Linked DNA regions of Parafrankia discariae. The protein of the gene in region 1 interacts with the protein of each later gene in a pairwise test. Links are inferred from orthologs where the notes say so. Each region holds a gene or a part of one and is shown in the gene's direction. Other genes may lie near its edges.

The links.
Region 2: the proteins of nth (region 1) and aceE interact in binary tests that used the Escherichia coli proteins (3 or more experiments, as listed by UniProt). The link is inferred for Parafrankia discariae from one-to-one orthologs.

What each region holds. Positions count from the first base shown.
Region 1 is NZ_KB891285.1:176,705-181,385, reverse strand. What follows is about bases 1-2,853. They hold nth (endonuclease III), read left to right. Parts: upstream 1-990; coding sequence 991-1,716; downstream 1,717-2,853. Other genes in these bases: B056_RS0133950 (cupredoxin domain-containing protein), read left to right, coding at 2,438-2,853; B056_RS0133955 (NUDIX hydrolase), read left to right, coding at 1,713-2,441; B056_RS0133965 (hypothetical protein), read right to left, coding at 635-871; B056_RS0133970 (Crp/Fnr family transcriptional regulator), read right to left, coding at 1-333. In the rest of the region: more of B056_RS0133950, read left to right, coding at 2,854-2,854; B056_RS0133945 (MarP family serine protease), read left to right, coding at 2,874-4,055; B056_RS0133940 (alpha/beta fold hydrolase), read right to left, coding at 4,065-4,681. UniProt on the Escherichia coli protein: DNA repair enzyme that has both DNA N-glycosylase activity and AP-lyase activity. The DNA N-glycosylase activity releases various damaged pyrimidines from DNA by cleaving the N-glycosidic bond, leaving an AP (apurinic/apyrimidinic) site.
Region 2 is NZ_KB891203.1:21,856-36,228, forward strand. Bases 1,955-5,301 are described here. They hold aceE (pyruvate dehydrogenase (acetyl-transferring), homodimeric type), read left to right. Parts: upstream 1,955-2,266; coding sequence 2,267-5,101; downstream 5,102-5,301. Also shown: B056_RS42680 (DUF4234 domain-containing protein), read left to right, coding at 1-295; B056_RS0111040 (DUF3052 domain-containing protein), read right to left, coding at 655-1,092; B056_RS0111045 (secondary thiamine-phosphate synthase enzyme YjbQ), read right to left, coding at 1,528-1,917; B056_RS0111055 (hypothetical protein), read left to right, coding at 5,762-6,601; B056_RS0111060 (bifunctional phosphatase PAP2/diacylglycerol kinase family protein), read right to left, coding at 6,639-8,276; B056_RS44330 (DUF5999 family protein), read right to left, coding at 8,490-8,843; B056_RS0111065 (glycosyltransferase family 2 protein), read left to right, coding at 9,189-10,739; B056_RS0111070 (hypothetical protein), read left to right, coding at 10,830-13,295; B056_RS0111075 (CoA-binding protein), read right to left, coding at 13,296-13,712; B056_RS0111080 (HAD family hydrolase), read right to left, coding at 13,771-14,373. UniProt on the Escherichia coli protein: Component of the pyruvate dehydrogenase (PDH) complex, that catalyzes the overall conversion of pyruvate to acetyl-CoA and CO(2).

The sequences.
Region 1 (4,681 bases):
GGGCCGCAGCGCGGTGTGCTCCAGCGCGACGAGCGACGCGTCGGTCACGGCGGTCGCCGTCGCGGTGCGCGGCCCGGGATCGAACAGGGAGAGCTCTCCGAACAGGTCTCCCGGCCCCATCACATACAGCAGGTTCTCCCGCCCATCGGCGGACTGGCGTCCTATCTTGACCTTGCCGGACAGGACCACGAAAACGCGGTCGCCGACATCCCCTTCGCGGAACAGCACATCGCCACGGGTCACGTCCTGCCGGTCCAGGTGATCGGAAAGCGCCTGGCGGTCGGGCTCGGACAACCCGGCGAACAGCGGAACGCGGGCTAGCAGATCGTCCACGCCCTGAGCATGCCAGGACGCGGGACGCAGAGCACGGTCAGGGACCCCCATCGGCCTGACCAGGTCACGCAGATGCACCCGAATGCTCTGTTCTGATACGTAAAGTGACGCAGGAAGGACCACCAAAGTGGTTCAGGTCACAATCTGCTCAGTACGGCCGATCGGCACCGGCCCGATCGTGCCACTTCCGGCGGGGGTCACATCGGCACAGCCCGACCCAGTTCAGGAGGGTTGTCGGAGGGTCGTTCGGGGGTCTGGAGGGCCTGACACGCGACACGCCCGGGGCCGCCCTGGTTGCCCGTCAGGCGGCACGGTGCTTGCCCGGCGGCGTGCGGCGAAGCCGGCGCCGGTAACGCTCGAGCGCGGCCGGCAGGCCCTGCTGGACGAACGTGGCGACCTCGTCGGGGCGGGCGCTGTCGAGGAAGCCCTCGAGCCCCTTGCCCGTGTCGGCGGCGTTGAGTGGCCGCTCGACCCGCTCCATCGCCAGCAGGAGCGCGAGCAGCACCAATGGGAACGTGATCGCGGCAAAGACAAACATGGCCTGTCCATGGTCGCCGATGTCGGCCGCGAGCCCGCACCCGGGGGGTCGACGCGCCCTGCCGGACCACGGCGAAGCGACGGGTCCCGCGGGCTGACCCGGCGGATACGCTGCGAGGCATGGCAACCACCGTCGACGCGCAAGCCGAGACGGCGCTGGCGCGCACCCGGCGCGCCCGGCGGATCGTGCGCGCCCTCGGCGAGCTCCACCCCGACGCCCGCATCGCGCTGCATTTCAGCGGTCCGCTGGAGCTTCTCGTCGCCACGGTGCTGTCGGCGCAGTGCACGGACAAGAAGGTCAACGAGGTCACGCCGGGCGTCTTCGCCCGCTACCCCACCGCCGCCGCCTACGCCGCCGCGGACCGCGACGAGCTCGAGGCGATCCTGCGGCCCACCGGCTTCTTCCGGGCGAAGGCGAACTCGCTGATGGGCATCGGCGCCGCCCTGGTCGAGCGTTTCGACGGCGAGGTCCCGGGCCGGTTGGAGGCCCTGGTGACCCTGCCCGGCGTGGGCCGCAAGACCGCGAACGTCGTGCTGGGCCATTATTTCGGCGTCCCCGGGATCACGGTCGACACCCATGTCGGGCGGCTCTCCCGCCGTTTCGGCCTGACCACCGAGAGCGATCCCGTCCGGGTCGAGAGCGATCTCGCCGCGCTGATCGAGCGGCGCGACTGGACGATCGCCTCCGACCGCATGATCTTCCACGGCCGCCGGGTGTGCCACGCCCGCCGGCCGGCCTGCGGCGCCTGCGCCGTCGCGCGGCTGTGCCCGTCCTTCGGTGCCGGCCCGACCGAGGCGGCCGAGGCGGCCCGGCTCGTCCGTGGGGACGCCGAGGCGGCGCGGTGAGCGACCCCGCCCCGGTTCCGCCGTGGCTGACCGCGCTGGTGGCGGCGGTGGGCGACGGCATCCCCGTCCAGACGCGACACAACCGTCAGACGCGGCCGGGTGGGCGGGCCGCGGCCGTCCTGATCCTGTTCGGGGAGGGTCCGCAGGGGCCGGACGTGCTGCTCCTGCAGCGGGCCGCCGACATGCGCGACCACGCCGGGCAACCGGCGTTCCCGGGCGGTGGCGCCGACGAGACCGACGCGTCGATGGCCGCGACGGCGCTGCGCGAGGCGGAGGAGGAGGTCGGGCTCGACCCGGCCGGCGTCGAGGTCCTGGCCACCGCCAGCCCGCTCTACCTGGCGGCGAGCCACTTCCTCGTCACCCCCGTGCTCGCCTGGTGGCGCGCGCCCAGCGCGGTGGACGCGGTCGACCCGGCGGAGACGTCCTCGGTGGCCCGGGTGCCCGTCGCGGAGCTCGCCGACCCGGCCAACCGGATCCTGCTGTGGCATCCGTCCGGCTTCGGCAGTCCGGCGTTCCGCGTCCGCGGTATGACCGTCTGGGGCTTCACCGCGGGCGTCCTGGACGCCCTGCTGCGGGCCGGCGGGTGGGAGCGCCCGTGGGACACCACGACGAGGGTGGACGTACCCGAGATCACCGCGGCGATCTCCGCGGCCATGGCCCTCCCCCGCGCGGTGGTGGAGCCGCGGGAACCACTCGGCGAAGCGGGCGGTACCGTCGGAAGATGACCTCAAGATCCGCTCGATCGGCCCTGGTCGCGCTGGCCACGGCCGTGGCGGTGCTCACCGCGCTGACCGGGTGCGGGAGCGGTGGCGACGACGCCGGCCCACCTTCGGCCGCGGCGACGCTGGCCCCGAGCGTCAGTGACGGTGTCCAGGTCTTCGCCGTGGTCGGCCAGGTGGACCAGACGTTCTCCGCCCGGGAGCTCGTCGCCCACCCCGGCACGATCCGGGTCGACTTCTCGGTCGCCAAGGGGTCCGCGCCGCACAACTTCGTCATCTCCGCCATCCCCGGTGCCACCACGAGGATCGTCAGCGCCGGCAACTCACAGTCGATCACGTTCACCGCCGACAGGCCCGGGCGATATCCGGTGGTCTGCACCCTGCACCAGGGCATGACCGCCACCCTTGTGATCGTCTGAGCTCGGCCGACGAGCCCCGGTGAACCTTCTCGATCTCGTTCTGATCGTCCTGGTCGTGATGTTCGCGGTCTCCGGGTATCGCCAGGGGTTCGCGGTGGGGGCGCTGTCGTTCGTCGGCTTCCTCGGCGGCGGCGTACTCGGCGCCAAGGTGGCGCGGCCCTTCGCCGAGCTCATCGGCCGCGAGGAGGACGGCGCGCTGGTCGGCCTCCTCGTCGTGGTCGGCCTGGCCCTCATCGGGCAGGTCGCGGGCACGGCGCTCGGGGCGACCCTGCGCGGCCGGCTCACCTGGCGGCCGGGCCAGCGGCTGGACTCGGTCGCCGGCGCCGTGCTCTCCGGCGTGTCCGTGCTGCTGGTCGCCTGGCTCGTCGCGACCGCCGTCGACCGTTCGCCGTTCCAGACTCTCGCCCGCGCCGCCCGCGGGTCCGAGGTGCTGGGCGTCGTCGACACCACCATGCCGGACGACGTCCGGCACACCTTCTCCGACCTGCGCCGGCTGATGGACGACCAGGGCTTCCCCGAGGTGTTCGCCGGCCTGGACGGTGAGCGCATCGTGGCCGCCGACCCACCGGACCCGGCGATCGTCGGCGCGCCCGCCGTGCGGGACGCCGCGGCGAGCATCATCAAGGTGCGGGGGCAGGCGCCGTCCTGCGGGAAGCAGGTGGAGGGCACCGGCTTCGTCTTCGCGCCCCAGCGGGTGATGACGAACGCGCACGTCGTGGCCGGTGTCACCGAGGCCGTCGTGGAGGTGGACTCCGGGACGCTGCGGGCCGAGGTCGTGCTGTTCGACCCCGACCGGGACGTGGCCGTCCTGTATGTGCCGGGGCTGCTCCGGCCGCCGCTGCGCTTCCAGTCCGAGCCGCCCGGCGACACCGGCGACTCGGCGGTCGTCGCCGGCTATCCCCAGGACGGCCCGTACACCACCGTGGCCGCGCGCATCCGCAACGAGCAGACCGCGCGGGCGCCGGACATCTACTCCCGTGGCACGGTGCGCCGCGAGATCTACGCGATCCGCGGGCGGGTCCGGCCGGGCAACTCCGGCGGGCCACTGCTCTCCAGCGCCGGAACGGTCTACGGCGTGGTCTTCGCCGCCGCCACCGACAACAACGACACCGGGTACGTGCTGACGGCCGACGAGGTCAGCGAGCCCGCGCGGCAGGGAGCCCAGGCCCTCGTGCCGGTGAGCACCCAGAGCTGCGACTGACGAGCGGGGTCACCGCCGCCCGGACTCCGATCGGGCGTCTGGTGCCGGTCCGGCGTCCGGTGCCGGCTCGGGCTCGGCGTCCGGTGCGGGCTCGGGCGTGGCTTCGGCGGTGGGGGCCCGGTCGGGCGTGATCTCGGCCAGCCAGGCGATCAGGTCGCGGGTGACGGTGTCGGGGTCCTCCTCGTGCGGGAAGTGGCCCAGTCCGTCGTACAGCCGCCAGGAGTAGTCGGCGGCCACGTGGCGATCCGACCCGGCCGCCGTGGACGGCAGGAAACAGCGGTCGAGACGTCCGTGCAGTTGCAGCGTCGGCACCCGCACCGGAGTCCGGAGCAACTCGGCGAAACGCGCCCCGTCGGGACGGAACAGCGAGCGCACGGCCCAGCGGTGGTACTCCAGGGAGCTGTGCGCGACGCCGGGAATCCGCATCGCGCGGCGGTAGCGGGCCTCGGTCTCCGGTGTCGGGTAGCCCGGTCCGCCCCAGTACCTCAGCAGCTCGCCGACATACGCCGCCCCGTCGGCGACGAGGCGACGCTCAGGCCGCCACGGCAGCTGGTAGGCGGCCAGATGGCGGCTGGCCAGGCCCTGCCCGCGGGGGTCCACGGCGATCTGGCGGCGGATCCGCAGCG
Region 2 (14,373 bases), on another replicon or contig:
CAACAAGGAGCTGGCCGCCTACAACTCGCGGATCAAGGTCAATCCGACGTTGTCGCTGCTGGCCTTCCTGCTCGGCTGGGTGCTGATCGTCCCGCCGTTCGTGGCGGCGTGGCGGCTGGGGGCCCGGACGGCGCAGGCGCAGCGTGCCGCGGGCCTGCCGGAGCTCAGCCCGGGGATCGCGTTCCTGCTCTGGCTGATCGGCGGTGGGCCGCTCTATCTCCAGTACGAGATCAACAAGATCTGGAGCCGCTACCCCGGGGCGGTGGAAGGTCAGCAGGTACCACTCAGCCGCTGAGGAACCGCCGAGGAACCGCTGAGCCGAGCCGCGAGGCGGGGACAGCGGGGCGGGGATCGGAATCAGCACCGCGGGCCGTGACGGCCCGCGGTGCCGTGACGCTGGTCACCTGGTGCCGTGCCGCTGGTCACCTGGGTGCGCCGGCCGGCCGGCGCCGGTCGCGGACTGTCAGCCGCGGGCCGCCTGCCGGACGGGTACGCGGATCACCCGTCCGCGGGCCGCGCCACGGGCCGAGTCACAGACCTGGCCGCGGGCACGGCTGAGGAACCGTCGGCGATCGTGTCGCGCCGATCGGTCACGGCCCCGATCGCGAAGACCGCCGCCGCTGAGGCCTCGGACGCTCGCGGGCGCCCGGGGCCTCAGCGGTGACGGACCCGCTGGGACTTCGGGGCGGCCAGCCGCATCCCGGCCCATTCGGCCGCGACGCTGACCGTGCTGGTCTGCACCAGACCGGCGGTCGGCACGGCGTCCAGGACGTCGCTGGGCTCGACGTGGCCGTCACGGCCAGCCTTCGGGGTCAGCAGCCAGATCACGCCGTCCTCGGACAGCTGCCTGCGCGCGTCGATGAGGGCGTTGGCAAGATCACCGTCATCCTCGCGCCACCAGAGGAGCACGACGTCTACGACGTCGTCGGAGTCCTCCGGGACAAGGTCGGTGCCACTCGAGGTCGTGACGGCGTCCAGGAGGTCCTGGGCGATGTCATCGTCCTCGTTGAGTGACTGGACCAAGGTCCCGGCCACGACTCCCAGACGTTCCGCACGGCGCTGACCCTCGGCGTTCGCCGCGGTCGGACTCACCCTCCGCTACCTCCTGCTCGTCTACACGACGCTCCGCGGTCGCGGGGCGCCCCGGTCGTGGGCGGACCGGTTCGGCGACGATCCGCTCACGCGACCCGCCGTGGGCCTAGTCCACCGGACCACCCGGTGGGTGCGCAAGTGCCACGCCGGGGGTTGTGGACAAGCAGGGGGATGCCGGCCGTTCCACAACGATCTCCGCTGACACAATCTCGCTACCCCGGGGCCGCCTCGTCAACCCGTCCCACGAAACCCACCGACACGATCCCACCATCGATCCAACCTGCGGGTATGTGATGTCGGACGTCTCCTGACCGTTCTGATGATCCCAGGTCCGGCGCCGGGGTGGGCGCACTGGCCGGACTTTGCCCGCCGGGCGGAGCCGACCGGGCCGGTCGACGGAGCCGACCGGCCCGGTCGGCCGCGCGGGAACCCCGGTCAGCCGCGCAGGAAGGAGAACCGGACGGTCCGCTCGAGGTTGTCCACATTGAGGTCGACGAGGGCCACCGACTGCCAGGTGCCGAGCGCGAGCCGCCCGTCCAGGACGGGAACGGTCAGGGATGGCGGGATGATGGCCGGCATCACGTGTGAGCGGCCGTGCCCACGGGAGCCGTGGGCGTGTCTCCAGCGGTCGTCGGCGGGCAGCAGGTCGGCCAGGGCGGCGAGGAGGTCGTCGTCGCTGCCGGCGCCCAGCTCGAGGATGGCCACGCCTGCCGTCGCGTGCGGGACGAAGACGGACAGCAGTCCGTCACCGTGGCCGGCGACGAACTCGGCCGCCGGCTCGGTGAGGTCGACGACCCGTTCGTCGCGCCCCGTCCGCACCGTCATCGTCTTCGTCTCCACGGTGGCGTCCTCCCTCGGCCTCCCCCGGCGGGCGTCCACAACTCGGGCGCACGTATCCACAACCATCCCGCACCTGTCGGTGCGACCGGCCCGCGCCACCCCGGCGCCCGGCCGGCGGCCCGCGCAGGTGGGCCGTGTCCAGGTGCTGGTCAGACGGCCGTCGCGGCGTGTTCACCGGCGCGCCACCGCCTCGGTGCCAGACCACCAACAACTGCCTGTGCCGATCCAGTTTCTCTACCGCACAGTAGGCAGGGCGTGCGTGACGGGCGTGTCGAGACGGAGCACGATAGTGAGAGGGCATCGGCACAGGAGCTAACGGAGAGCAGGAGTAGGCGTGGCGCAGGACACAACGCGGAAGTTCTCGGTCATCACCGACGGGCTCCCGAGCCAGTTGCCGGACATCGATCCGTCCGAAACCAGCGAATGGCTCGAGTCGCTCGACGCGGTGATCGAGGAGTCCGGGCGAGGCCGGGCACGGTTCCTCATGCTCAAACTCCTCGAGCGAGCGCGTGAGAAGGCCGTCGGGGTACCGGGCCTGACCAGCACCGACTTCATCAACACGATCCCCCCCGAGCAGGAACCCTGGTTCCCGGGGGACGAGCACGTCGAACGGCGGATCCGGGCTTATATCCGGTGGAACGCCGCCATCATGGTCAGCCGTGCGAACCGTCCCGAATACAATGTCGGTGGCCATATCGCCACATATGCCTCAAGTGCCAGCCTGTACGAGGTCGGCTTCAATCATTTCTTCCGGGGCAAGGACCATCTGACGTCCTCCCCCGGCAGCGATTCCGGGGACCAGATCTTCATCCAGGGGCACGCCTCCCCCGGCATCTACGCCCGCGCGTTCCTCGAGGGCCGTCTCACCGAGGCGCAGCTGGACGCGTTCCGCCGGGAGGGTGAGCCGGGCGGCCTGTCCTCCTACCCGCACCCGCGGCTGATGCCGGACTTCTGGGAGTTCCCGACGGTGTCGATGGGCCTCGGCCCGATCGACGCCATCTACCAGGCCCGGTTCAACCGCTACCTGCTCAACCGCCAGATCAAGGACACCTCGCGCAGCAAGGTGTGGGCCTTCCTCGGCGACGGCGAGATGGACGAGCCGGAGTCGATCGGCGCGCTCGGGGTCGCCGCCCGCGAGGAGCTGGACAACCTCATCTTCGTGGTGAACTGCAACCTGCAGCGCCTCGACGGTCCGGTCCGCGGCAACGGCAAGATCATGCAGGAGCTGGAGTCGCTGTTCCGCGGCGCCGGCTGGAACGTCATCAAGGTCGTCTGGGGCCGCGACTGGGACCCGCTGCTGGCCAAGGACACCGACGGCGTCCTCGTGCACCGGATGAACACCACGCCCGACGGCCAGTTCCAGACCTACTCGACCTCGTCGGGCGACTACATCCGGGAGCACTTCTTCGGCGCCGACGCCCGGCTGCGCCGGATGGTCGCCGACCTGGCCGACGAGGACCTGAGCAAGCTCTCCCGCGGCGGGCACGACTACCGCAAGCTGTACGCGGCCTACAAGGCGGCCACGGAGCACACCGGCCAGCCGACCGTGATCCTCGCCCACACCATCAAGGGCTGGACGCTGGGCAAGGACTTCGAGGGCCGCAACGCCACGCACCAGATGAAGAAGCTCACCAAGACCGAGCTCAAGGAGCTGCGCGACCGGCTCTACCTGGAGATCCCCGACTCGGCCCTGGACGGCAACCTCCCGCCGTACTACCGCCCGGGCCCGGACTCCGAGGAGATCCAGTACATGCGGGAGCGCCGGGCGGGGCTCGGCGGGTCGATCCCGCGCCGCGTGGTGCGGGCCCGCACCCTCACCCAGCCGCCGAAGTCCATCTTCGACGACCTGCGGAAGGGCTCCGGCAAGCAGCCGGTGGCGACGACGATGGCCTTCGTCCGGCTACTCAAGGACCTGATGAAGACCAAGGAGATGGGTGCCCGGTTCGTGCCCGTCATCCCGGACGAGGCGCGCACGTTCGGGATGGACGCGATGTTCCCGACGGCGAAGATCTACTCGCCGCACGGGCAGCGCTACGAGGCCGTCGACCGGGAGCTGCTGCTCTCCTACCGGGAGTCCGAGTCCGGCCAGATGCTGCACGAGGGCATCAGCGAGGCCGGCTCGATGGGTTCGGTGATCGCCGCCGCCACGGCGTACTCCACCCACGGCCAGCACATGATCCCGGTGTACGTCTTCTACTCGATGTTCGGCTTCCAGCGGACCGGCGACCAGATGTGGGCGCTCGGTGACCAGCTCGGCCGGGCCTTCCTGCTCGGCGCCACCGCGGGGCGCACGACCCTGAACGGCGAGGGCCTGCAGCACCAGGACGGCCACTCGCTGCTGCTGGCGTCCACGAACCCGGCGTGCGTGTCGTACGACCCGGCGTTCGCGTTCGAGATCTCCCACATCGTCCGCGACGCGCTCGACCGGATGTACGGCGAGCGGAACGAGAACGTCTTCTACTACCTGACCGTCTACAACGAGCCGGTCCCGCAGCCGGCCGAGCCGGCCGGGGTCGACCCGGCCCAGATCATCGCCGGCATGTACCGGTTCCGCACCGCCGACGCGCTCACCGGCGGCGAGGGGGCGTCCGCCGGGCCGGTCGAGGGTGGGGCAGCCGGAGGCTCCACCACGGCGCAGGCGCAGCTGCTGGCCAGCGGCACGGGCATGCGCTGGGCGCTGGCCGCCCAGGAGATGCTGGCGGCCGACTACGGCATCGCCGCCGACGTGTGGTCGGTGACCTCGTGGAACGAGCTGCGCCGGGAGGCGCTCGTCTGCGAGCGGCGCAACCTGCTCAACCCGGAGCAGCCGCCGGCCGTGCCCTACGTCAGCCAGATCCTGGACGGCGCGCCGGGCCCGGTCGTCGCGGTCTCGGACTGGATGCGCGCCGTCCCCGACCAGATCTCACGGTGGGTGCCGCAGCAGTACACCTCGCTGGGCACCGACGGCTTCGGCCGTTCCGACACCCGGGCCGCCCTGCGGCGCCACTTCAACGTCGACGCCGAGTCGGTGGTCGTGGCGACCCTGGAGGCACTGGCCCGAACGGGTGATGTCGAGCAGGCCACCGTGGACGACGCCATCCGCCGGTACGGGCTGCGCAAGGACGGCGTCGGCGAGGCCGCTCTCGGCACCGGTGCCGAGGAGCGGGACGACCAGCCGGTCTCCGGCTGACCCACCCCGCCGCCGGCGGCCGGCCCGGCCCCTGGTGGCGGCCGGGAACGGTCCTGGCGGACCGCCGGACCTGGTCCTGCGGGGCTCCCGAGACGCTCGGGGGCCCCGCGGGCACCAACCACGGACGCACCGCCCACAACACGGTGTGACGACGCTCGCCACACCCAACACCACTCTGCGTAACCGAACACGGCACTAACTCCCCGTGTTCACGGAGCTCCGGGCGTGCACCGGCTACCATCTGCACTCCAACGGCGCCACCAGCCCAGCACTCCGTGTGACAAGCTGTCACCGGCAATCGGTTCCGGATCGTCACCGGCGACACTATTGTCTCGGGAGTGACATCCACGGCCGATGGCCGGCCGACGCTGTCATGCGTCGGCCAGGGGTCGGCCAACAGCCGCGGGATGTCCCCCACGGCGCACGGCATCGCGCCACGGCACCGGCCCGGCGAGGGCTGGGGCGTGGCCGACGTCGCGTGGCCGGCCCGCGCAGCTACCGGCGCGCGTGGCCCCCGCCGTCCGGAGTACCGGCCGGCACTCGGCGGGCCCCGTCGCGACCTGGTCGCCACGAGATCGAGGAGGAGCACGTGACGCGTGTCCCGAGGACCACCGGTCCGGCCGCCAGCATGGCGGCCACCCGCCAGCCGGGCCGGCAGGCATGATCCTCCGGGCCCGCCGCATCGAGCGGCTGGAGGAGCATCCGAACCTCCGCGGGATCCTCGGCATCCTGGCGCAGCTCGTGCACACCTCCGACAGCGAGCTGGTGGCGCTGGCCTCGCTGTGGCGCAACTCCGGCCAGCTGGCCTCGGCCCGGGACAAGGCGCTCGCCCCCGACTCCCCGCTGATCGTCGAGGTCCTGGCGGCCTTCGACGCCCTCTCCGCGATCTACGCGGACGACCTGGCCGGCGCGGAGTACGTGACCCTCGACCCGGCGATCACCGCCACCGCGCTGCGCGCGATGCGCGACGCGCTCGCCGGCGCCTACGCCAAGCCGATCCTGAACCGCTCCGAGTACACAGCGCTGCTACGGCCGTGGCGCACCGTGTACCCGCGGGTCCGCTCACACGAGCCGGACCTGGGCCCGGCCGCCGCCGACGTGAAGCGGGTGCTGTCCACGCTGCCGCGGCTGGCCCGCCGCTGCCACGACCAGGCCAGCCTCGAGGTCTTCGACGGCCTGCTCACCACGGTGCTCACCCGCGACGACGACGCCCACCAGATCGCGATGGAACGAGCCTTCGACAGCGCCGTCCTGACCGGGCGGCGGCGGGTGTGGACACTGGTCCGCCGCAGCGCCGCCGAGGGCTTCTGGCGGCTGTGCCCGGCCTGCCGCCGGCTCGCCACCGCGCCGGACTCGTCCTCGGACGAGCGCGTCATGGAGCTGTGCGCCGACCTGGCCTGCGCGCTGCTGGTCGAGGACCTGCTCGACCCGGAGGTCTTCGCCCGCCTCACCACCCCGCTGCGCGCGCTGATCCCGCTCCAGAGCCCTCCCGGGGACTGACCGGGGGCCCCCGGGCAGCGGGAGCAGCGGGCACGGTCTACTCGGGCCGGTACACGACGAGGCGGGCACCGCTCGTCGTGATCGCGATCCGGCGGATCCCCTCGGTCACCTCGCCGTCGCTGGCGAACGGCAACGGCGAGGGCTGGCCGGAGGCGATCCGCACCCGTTCCACCGTCCGCTGCTCGTAGACCCGGGAGCGGCCGAGACGACCGGTCAGCACCGCGCCGACGAGCCGGAACCGGGCCAGCGGGGCGGTCGCGTCGACGACCCGCAGGTCGAGCAGGCTCTCGTCGAGGCGGGTCCGGTAGGTCGGGGCGAACCCGTCGGGCAGGTAGCGGCCGTTGCCGACGAAGACGAGCCAGACCCGTCGGGTGACGCCGTCGATCTCCACGTCGAACGGCGGGTCGCTCCACAGCACCCAGCTCAGCGCGAGGATCATCGCCGGCCACTTGCCGATCCGGCGCTCGAAGCGCTCCCGGACGCCGACCATGTCCGGGTAGCCGCCGAGGCTGGCGGTGTTCACGAAGATCCGGCTGAACCGGGAGTCGCCCGCGCCGATGCCGTCGACCCGGCCGACGTCCACCGCGACGGCCGTGCCCTCGCGAACCGCCTTGACCGTGTCGCCGGCGCTGTTCAGGCCGACGTCGGCGGCGAAGTGGTTGAGGGTGCCGGCCGGGAACACGGCGAGGGGAAGGCCCCGGGCGAGCGCGGCCGTGGCCGCGGCGTTGACCGTCCCGTCGCCGCCGGCGACGCCGAGGACCCTGCTGTGCGCGGCGACGCGCTCCAGGGCCTCGGTGACGTCCTGGTCGGGGCCGACCTCGACGACCTGCGCGCCGGGCAGGTCGGCCCGCAGGACGGCGACGAGGTCGGCGTGGTGACCGGCGCCGGAGCGGGCGTTGACGACCACGCCGAGGCCCGTCCCGTCCGGCAGGGCCGGGGCCCAGGCGGACGCCGGCCGGGCCCGCGCCGGTGACCAGGGACGCCGCGGCATCACCTTGGTCGTCAGCAGCCCGGCGCCGATGCCGAGCACGGCACCCGCCACCACGTCACCCGGGTAGTGGGCACCGACGTAGACCCGGGAGAAGGCGACCGCGGACGCGAGGGCCGCCACCGGGACGGCCGCCGCGGGTGCGTCGAGCGCGACACCGGTGGCGAAGGCGGCGGCCGACGCCGAGTGGCCCGACGGGAACGAGAAGGTCGTCAGGTCACGGCCCAGCCGGCGCAGCGGCGGGATGCCGTGTGTCGGCGGCCGGCCGCGGCGGAACAGCAGCTTGGCCGGGCCGTTGGCGACGGCGCTGGCGACGCCCAGGGCGAGCAGGCCGCGCATCGCCGCCGGCCGGCGCCGGCCCTTCGTCGCGCCCAGCGCGCCCGCCACCCCCCACCAGAGCATGCCGTGGTCCGCCGCGTGGGAGAGCCGGGGCAGCAGCGGGTCCACCAGCGGCCGGGCGCCGGCGATGGCGGAGAACATCGCCCGGTCGACCGTGATGAAGGTGCGCACGAAACGCCGGCCGATCGCGACGTCATGCCGGACGAGCAGACGGGCCAGCTCACCGGCCCGGGCCAGATCGCCGACGCGGGACGAATCGCTCCCACCGGGCAGGTCGCGGGAACAGGCGCTGTCACGGGGACGGGCGCTGTCACGGGAACGGTGGACGGGCCGCGGAATCCGCCGCATGGACGTCACGCCGGAACCGTACCCGTTCGTCCCATCCGCGGGCAGGCGCGCGGACCGGGACGCCCGCGGCCTGGTCTCCGCCCGGCCGGGTGAACCACGTTCAGGTGGTTCGCGCAGGCCGGACCGGCATCAGCACCCCGCCGCCCTCGTTCCCCGAACCGGGGTTCCCCGGGCTGTGGCGGGTCGGACCGCGGTTCGCCGGACCGCGGCGGGTCAGACCGGTGTCGGCGCGGCGAGCGCCCCACGACGCGGCGCGGGAGGCCGGGGTACGCACCCGGGCCTCGGCAACGGGCGTCGCGGCTCCACGGTGCGACCGGTGGGCAGGATCTCCCCCGTGTCCTCGAAGAGGATCACCCCGTTGCAGAGCAGGCTCCAGCCCTGGTCACAGTGCCTGCTGGTGACTCTCGCCGCGTCGTGGTCGGCGCTGTCGGCGGCCGGGCAGGGCGGACTGTGCTGGCATTTCCGCCGCGTGAGGGAGGAGGCGGAGGCGGGGTCGCCGGACGGCTCCGCCTCCCTGGTGGGCGCCGGCACGGCCGGGGCCTGGTTGAAAACACTTCCTTGGTGCACGAGCACCAGAGATTACGCCTCTCCGTTAGGCACGTCACACGGGGGCGCCTGGGCGCCCACCGGCGTGTCACGCCGTACCCGGCCAGCCGGGGGCGGGTGTGGGCGTCCGGTGAGCCGGGGCGTATCTCCCCGTGGCCGTAGGCGAGGGTGGCTGCCCGGCGCTCACGCATATGGGTAGATTGCAGCCCGACGCCGAGCGTTCGACCTGCTCGGACCAGAGGATTGGTCCGAGCCGACAGGCGGGGCCCGGCCTCGTCGGTCGATCGTCGCGGCCGGGCCGGTCCGGGATGCGAACCATCAGGTTCGACCGGCGCACGTCTGCTCCTGGCCTGTGGGGGGTCACGCATGGTGAACGACTCGCGTACCACCGGCGGTCCGCCGCCGGAGACCGTCGGCCCGCTCGCCGTCGGCCCGCTCGCCGCCGACACCGACCGCGCCGACGGCGGTGATCCCGCCGACCGCCTCGAGGTCTCCGTCGTCATGCCGTGTCTGAACGAGGCGGAGTCGGTCGGCGTCTGCGTCCGCAAGGCGCTGGCCGGGCTGGCCGCCGCCGGGGTCGCGGGCGAGGTCGTCGTGGTCGACAACGGCTCGACCGACGGCTCCGCCGCGGTGGCGGCCGCGGCCGGCGCCCGGGTCGTCGCCGAGTCCCGGCGAGGCTACGGCAACGCCTACCTCGCCGGCTTCGCCGCCGCGCACGGCCGTTTCCTGGTCATGGGCGACTCCGACGACACCTACGACTTCGCCGACCTCGGCGCGCTGCTCGCCCCGCTGCGCGCCGGGCGCGCCGACTACGTGCTGGGCTCCCGCTTCGCGGGGGAGATCCTGCCCGGCGCCATGCCCTGGCTGCACCGGTACGTCGGCAACCCGCTGCTCACCGGCATCCTGAACCGCCTGTTCGACGTCCGCTCGTCCGACGCCCATTCCGGGATGCGGGCCTTCACCAGGGACGCCTACCGGCGGATGCGGCTGCGCTGCGAGGGCATGGAGCTCGCCTCCGAGCTCGTCATCGCCGCGCGCCGGGCCGAGCTGCGGATCGAGGAGGTGCCGATCACCTATCACCCGCGGGTAGGGGCGTCGAAGCTCCACTCCCTGCGGGACGGTTGGCGCCACCTGCGGTTCATGCTGCTGCTGGCGCCCAGGCACCTGTTCGTCCTGCCCGGCCTGGTCCTGTTCGGGCTGGGCACGGCCGGCCAGCTGGCGCTCCTGCCCGGTTCGCTCGACGTCGGCTTCCACCGGCTCGACCTGCACTTCTCCGTACTGTTCGCGCTGATCGCGCTCCTCGGTTGGCAGCTGGTGCTGCTCGGGGTCTTCGCCGACGTCCACAACCACGCCGCGGGGTGGCAGGAGCGCCGCCGCTGGCCGCTGACGTCGATCCACCGCCGTTTCACGCTGGAGCGGGGTCTGGCGGCCGGGGGCCTCCTGTTCACCGTCGGCTTCGCGATCGACTGCGTCATACTCGCCCGATGGCTGGCGAACTCGATGGGGCCGCTCAACGAGCTGCGTCCCGCCCTGCTCGCCATGTCGCTGATGGTCCTCGGCGCGCAGACCGCCTTCGGGTCGTTCTTCCTGCGGTTGGTGACGGCCGGGCCGAGCGGCGGCCACGGCCGGGCCGGCTGGGCGCCCTCGACCGGACCCGCCGCCTCGGTCCCAGCCTCGACCGGTGCCGGTGCCGCGGCACCGGGTTCGGGCTCGGGCTCGGGCATCGCCGGCCCGTCGGAGGCCTCCCCGCCGGTCGGGGCGGCGGGTCCGACGGCTCCGACCGGGACACCGGCGCCAGACGGAGGAGCGGGTCAGCCCACCCGTACCGGTCCGGAAAGCCATGAGAACGACGAGGAGGCGGCGTTCCTCGCCGCGCCCCCACCCGCCCGCGGGGGAATTCCCGCCCACCAGCACTGAGCGCTCCGAGCGGGTCTCACCGTGATCCACATACACAATCGGGGGCCCAAAGGGGACCATTTGGACAATTCCGCGGAACGATCGTGGACCATGGGTGCCGTGACGGCATCTGGACAGCTCCACGCCTCCGGACCCCGCGGCGCGCTGGAGGTCCCCGGCCGATCCCGACCCGGCGACGGCGACGCCTGGACCACGCCCGCGGTGAGCCCGGCGACCGGTGACGACGGGGGTGGCGCCGGGGGCGGCGCCGGCCACCACGTCGCCCAGGGGCCGGCCGTGGGCCCGTTCGAGCTCGAGCCCGAGTTCGCGACCGAGCCCCACTCCGAGCCGACCCGACGAGGGCGGCCGCGCCGGCGGTCAGCCTCCGGACGGCGCTCCCCGCTCGCCCGACACTCCGTCTTCGGCGTTCTCCTGTTCGCCGGCGTCGTGCTCCGGCTCGTCACCACCTACGCCTACCGACCCGCCTTCGAGTTCAACGGCGACTCGTACGCGTACATCCGACTCACCCGGCTGTCAGAACCGGACCCGATGCGCCCGGCTGGCTACCCGGCGTTCCTGCGCGCCCTGAGCGAGACCGGGGCCGACCTGTGGGTCGTCCCCCTGGCACAGCACGTACTCGGGCTCCTGCTCGCGACGGCCCTCTACGTGCTGCTCGTCCACCGCAGGGTGGCCGCGCCGATCGCCGCGCTCGCCACCGCGCCGATCCTGCTCGACGCCTACCAGATCGTGATCGAGCACTTCGTGATGGCCGAGACGCTCTTCGCCGTCCTCCTCGTCGCCGCCGTCGTCGCGCTGATGTGGTCGCGCCGGCCGTCGGTGTGGGCGTTCGCCCTGGCCGGGCTGCTCCTCGGCGCGTCGGGCCTGGTGCGCACGATCGGCGTGGCCGTCGGCCTGCTGGCCTTCGGCTACGTGGTGCTGCGCCGGGTCGGCTGGCTGCGGGTCGGGGTCTTCGCCGTCTTCCTGGCCGCGCCGCTGATCGCGTACGCGTCCTGGTTCCAGTCCGCGCACGGGAAGATCGGGCTCACCGGGGGTGACGCCGCCTGGCTGTACGGCCGGGTCGCCCCGATCGCCGACTGCGCCCAGCTCGACCTCGAACCCGCCCAGCTCTCGCTGTGCTCCCCGCACCCGGTCGGCGAGCGGCCCGACCCGAGCTACTACGTCTGGGACCGCAACAGCCCGAGCAATCAGCTCGACGTCCCCGCCGACGAACGCGACCGGCTCCTGAACGACTTCTCCCGGCAGGTCATCACCCGGCAGCCCGTCGACTACCTGCGCATGGTCGGCTCCGACATCGCGCACTACTTCGAGCCGGGGCGCCGCGTCGGGCCCCGGGACTGGCCGGACGCCACCTGGCGCTTCCCGACCGCTGACGAGCCCGGCTACCTGCACAACGACGAACCGCTGCTCGGCCTGCACGGGGAGGACGACCGGCCGGACCGGACCGTGATCGAGCCCTGGGCCGGCGATCTGCGCGCCTACCAGAGCCGGGGCTTCACCCCCGGCCCGGCGCTCGCCGTGGCCGGCGTCCTGGGCCTGCTCGCCTGCCTGGCCGCCCTGCCCCGGGTCGTTCCGGCGGGCCTGCGCGGAGGTGACGGGCGGGCCCGCTGGCACGACCTGACCGCGGAACGCCGGCGCACCGGCGCCGACTGCCTGTTCCTGGTCGCCGCCGGGGCGACGATGATCGTCGTCCCCGCGGCCACCGTCTGCTTCGACTACCGGTACCTGCTGCCGGCGCTGTTCCTGCTGCCGCCGGCCGCCGCGCTCGCCGTCCGGCAGGGCCACCTGCTGGTCGTCGCGTGGCGTGAGCGGCGCGAGGCCACCGAGACCCCCTGGCGGACGCCTCCCGGCCCGGCCGGCCTCGGCCCGGCCGGGCCGGACACCGACGGCGACCCGTCCGCTCCCGACCCGTTCGACACCGCCGAGGCCGGTCCGACCGGCGGCGGGGCGGCTCGCGGCGGGGCGGCTGGCGGCGGGGCGGCTGGCGGCGGGGCCGCCGGTTTCGGCCCGCCGGGTGATCGCGACGATCCGGACGCCCCGTTCGCCCTCGGCGGTCTCGGCGCGCCGCCGGGTGGCGTGAAGCCGCCCGTCCCGCCGACAGCGCCCATCCCACCGACAGCGCCGCAGCCACCGGCAGCGCCGCAGCCACCGGCAGCGGCGAAGCCGGCGGGGCCGACGCCGCCGACGGATCCGGCCCCGCCGGCGGCGTCGGCCAGGCCGGCCCCGCTGCGCAGTGGGCCGAACCCGGGCGCGGCGGCGGCGCGGCGGCGGAACCCGTCCGGGACACCGCCCCTGCCGAAGCGTGCGCCCGGGGTCACCCTCGAGGAGAGGAACCGCCGGTCACGCCCCGACCCGGCCGGCGGAGCCGCCCCGGAGACCCCGCCCGGGCGGGCCACACCGCGACTCCGACCGGTGAGCCTCGGTCCGGACGCCCGGATGCCCACCCCGGGCAGCCGGCCCGCGGCGCGCGGCCCGGCCCCGAACGCCTGGGACGACCCGACGGCGCCGCCTACGAAAGCCGAGCCCGATGCCGGGGACGATCCGACCTTCCCCGGTTGATCAGCGCCAGCCGAGCAGGCGGGGCCCGTCGATGCGGGGGCAGGCGTCCACGACCACGTCGAGCCCGGCGTCGCGGGCGCGGGCCTGCGCGGCCTCGTCCCGAACGTCAAGCTGCGTCCAGATCGCGCCGGCGCCGATCTTCACCGCCTCGTCGATGACCTCGCCCACCAGGTCGGACCGCACGAAGAGATCCACCACGTCGACCGGGAACGGGATCTCGCCGAGCGTCGCGTAGCCCTGCTCGCCGGCGATCACCGGCGCCGAGGGGTGCACCGGGATCGTCCGCTTCCCGTGCCTGCGCAGGTACTCGGCGACCCCGTAGGCCGCGCGCGAGGTGTTCTCGGACAGCCCGACGACCGCCCAGACCCCGGTGTCGGCGAGGACCCTGCGCTTGACCGCATCCGTGTTCTCCGTCATGGACGGTTCCAACCCCTGGCCCAGCACGGACAATCCCACGGCCCCGCCGCCGGACCGGTCAGCCGCGGGTCACGTGGTCCTCCGCGGCGGCGAGGACGATCTCGGCGGTGAGCCCCGCGATCGCGTCCACGCGCGCCGACGCCAACGCCAGCGCGTCCGGACCGGGTGGGAAGTGCTCGTTCGGGACGGCCACGACGGCCAGGCCCGCGGCCGAGGCCGCCCGCAGCCCGTTCGCCGAATCCTCGACGGCGACCACCACACCGGCCGCCGCGCCGGGCGGCACCCGCAGTCGGCGGACGGCTTCCAGGTACACGTCGGGCGCGGGTTTGCCCCGGGCGACCTCTTCGGAGGAGACGACCTGGCGGAACTCCCCCGCCAGCCCGGCCCGGTCCAGCACCAGCTCGATGAGCGTCCGCGGGGACGAGCTCGCCACGGCCAGCGGCCAGCGCCGCGCGAGTGCCCGCACCGTCGCCACGGCGCCCGGAAGCAGCGGCGGCGCGTCACCGTAGCGTTCCGCGACCCGCCGGCGTACCTCGGCCGCGATCTCCTCAGCGCTGTCACCGGCACCCAGCTCGACCAGGTGACCGGACCACTCCGCGGTGGACATCCCCATCATCCGGGCGGTGCTGTCGGCCGCCCAGCGGCCCCCACGCTCGGTCAC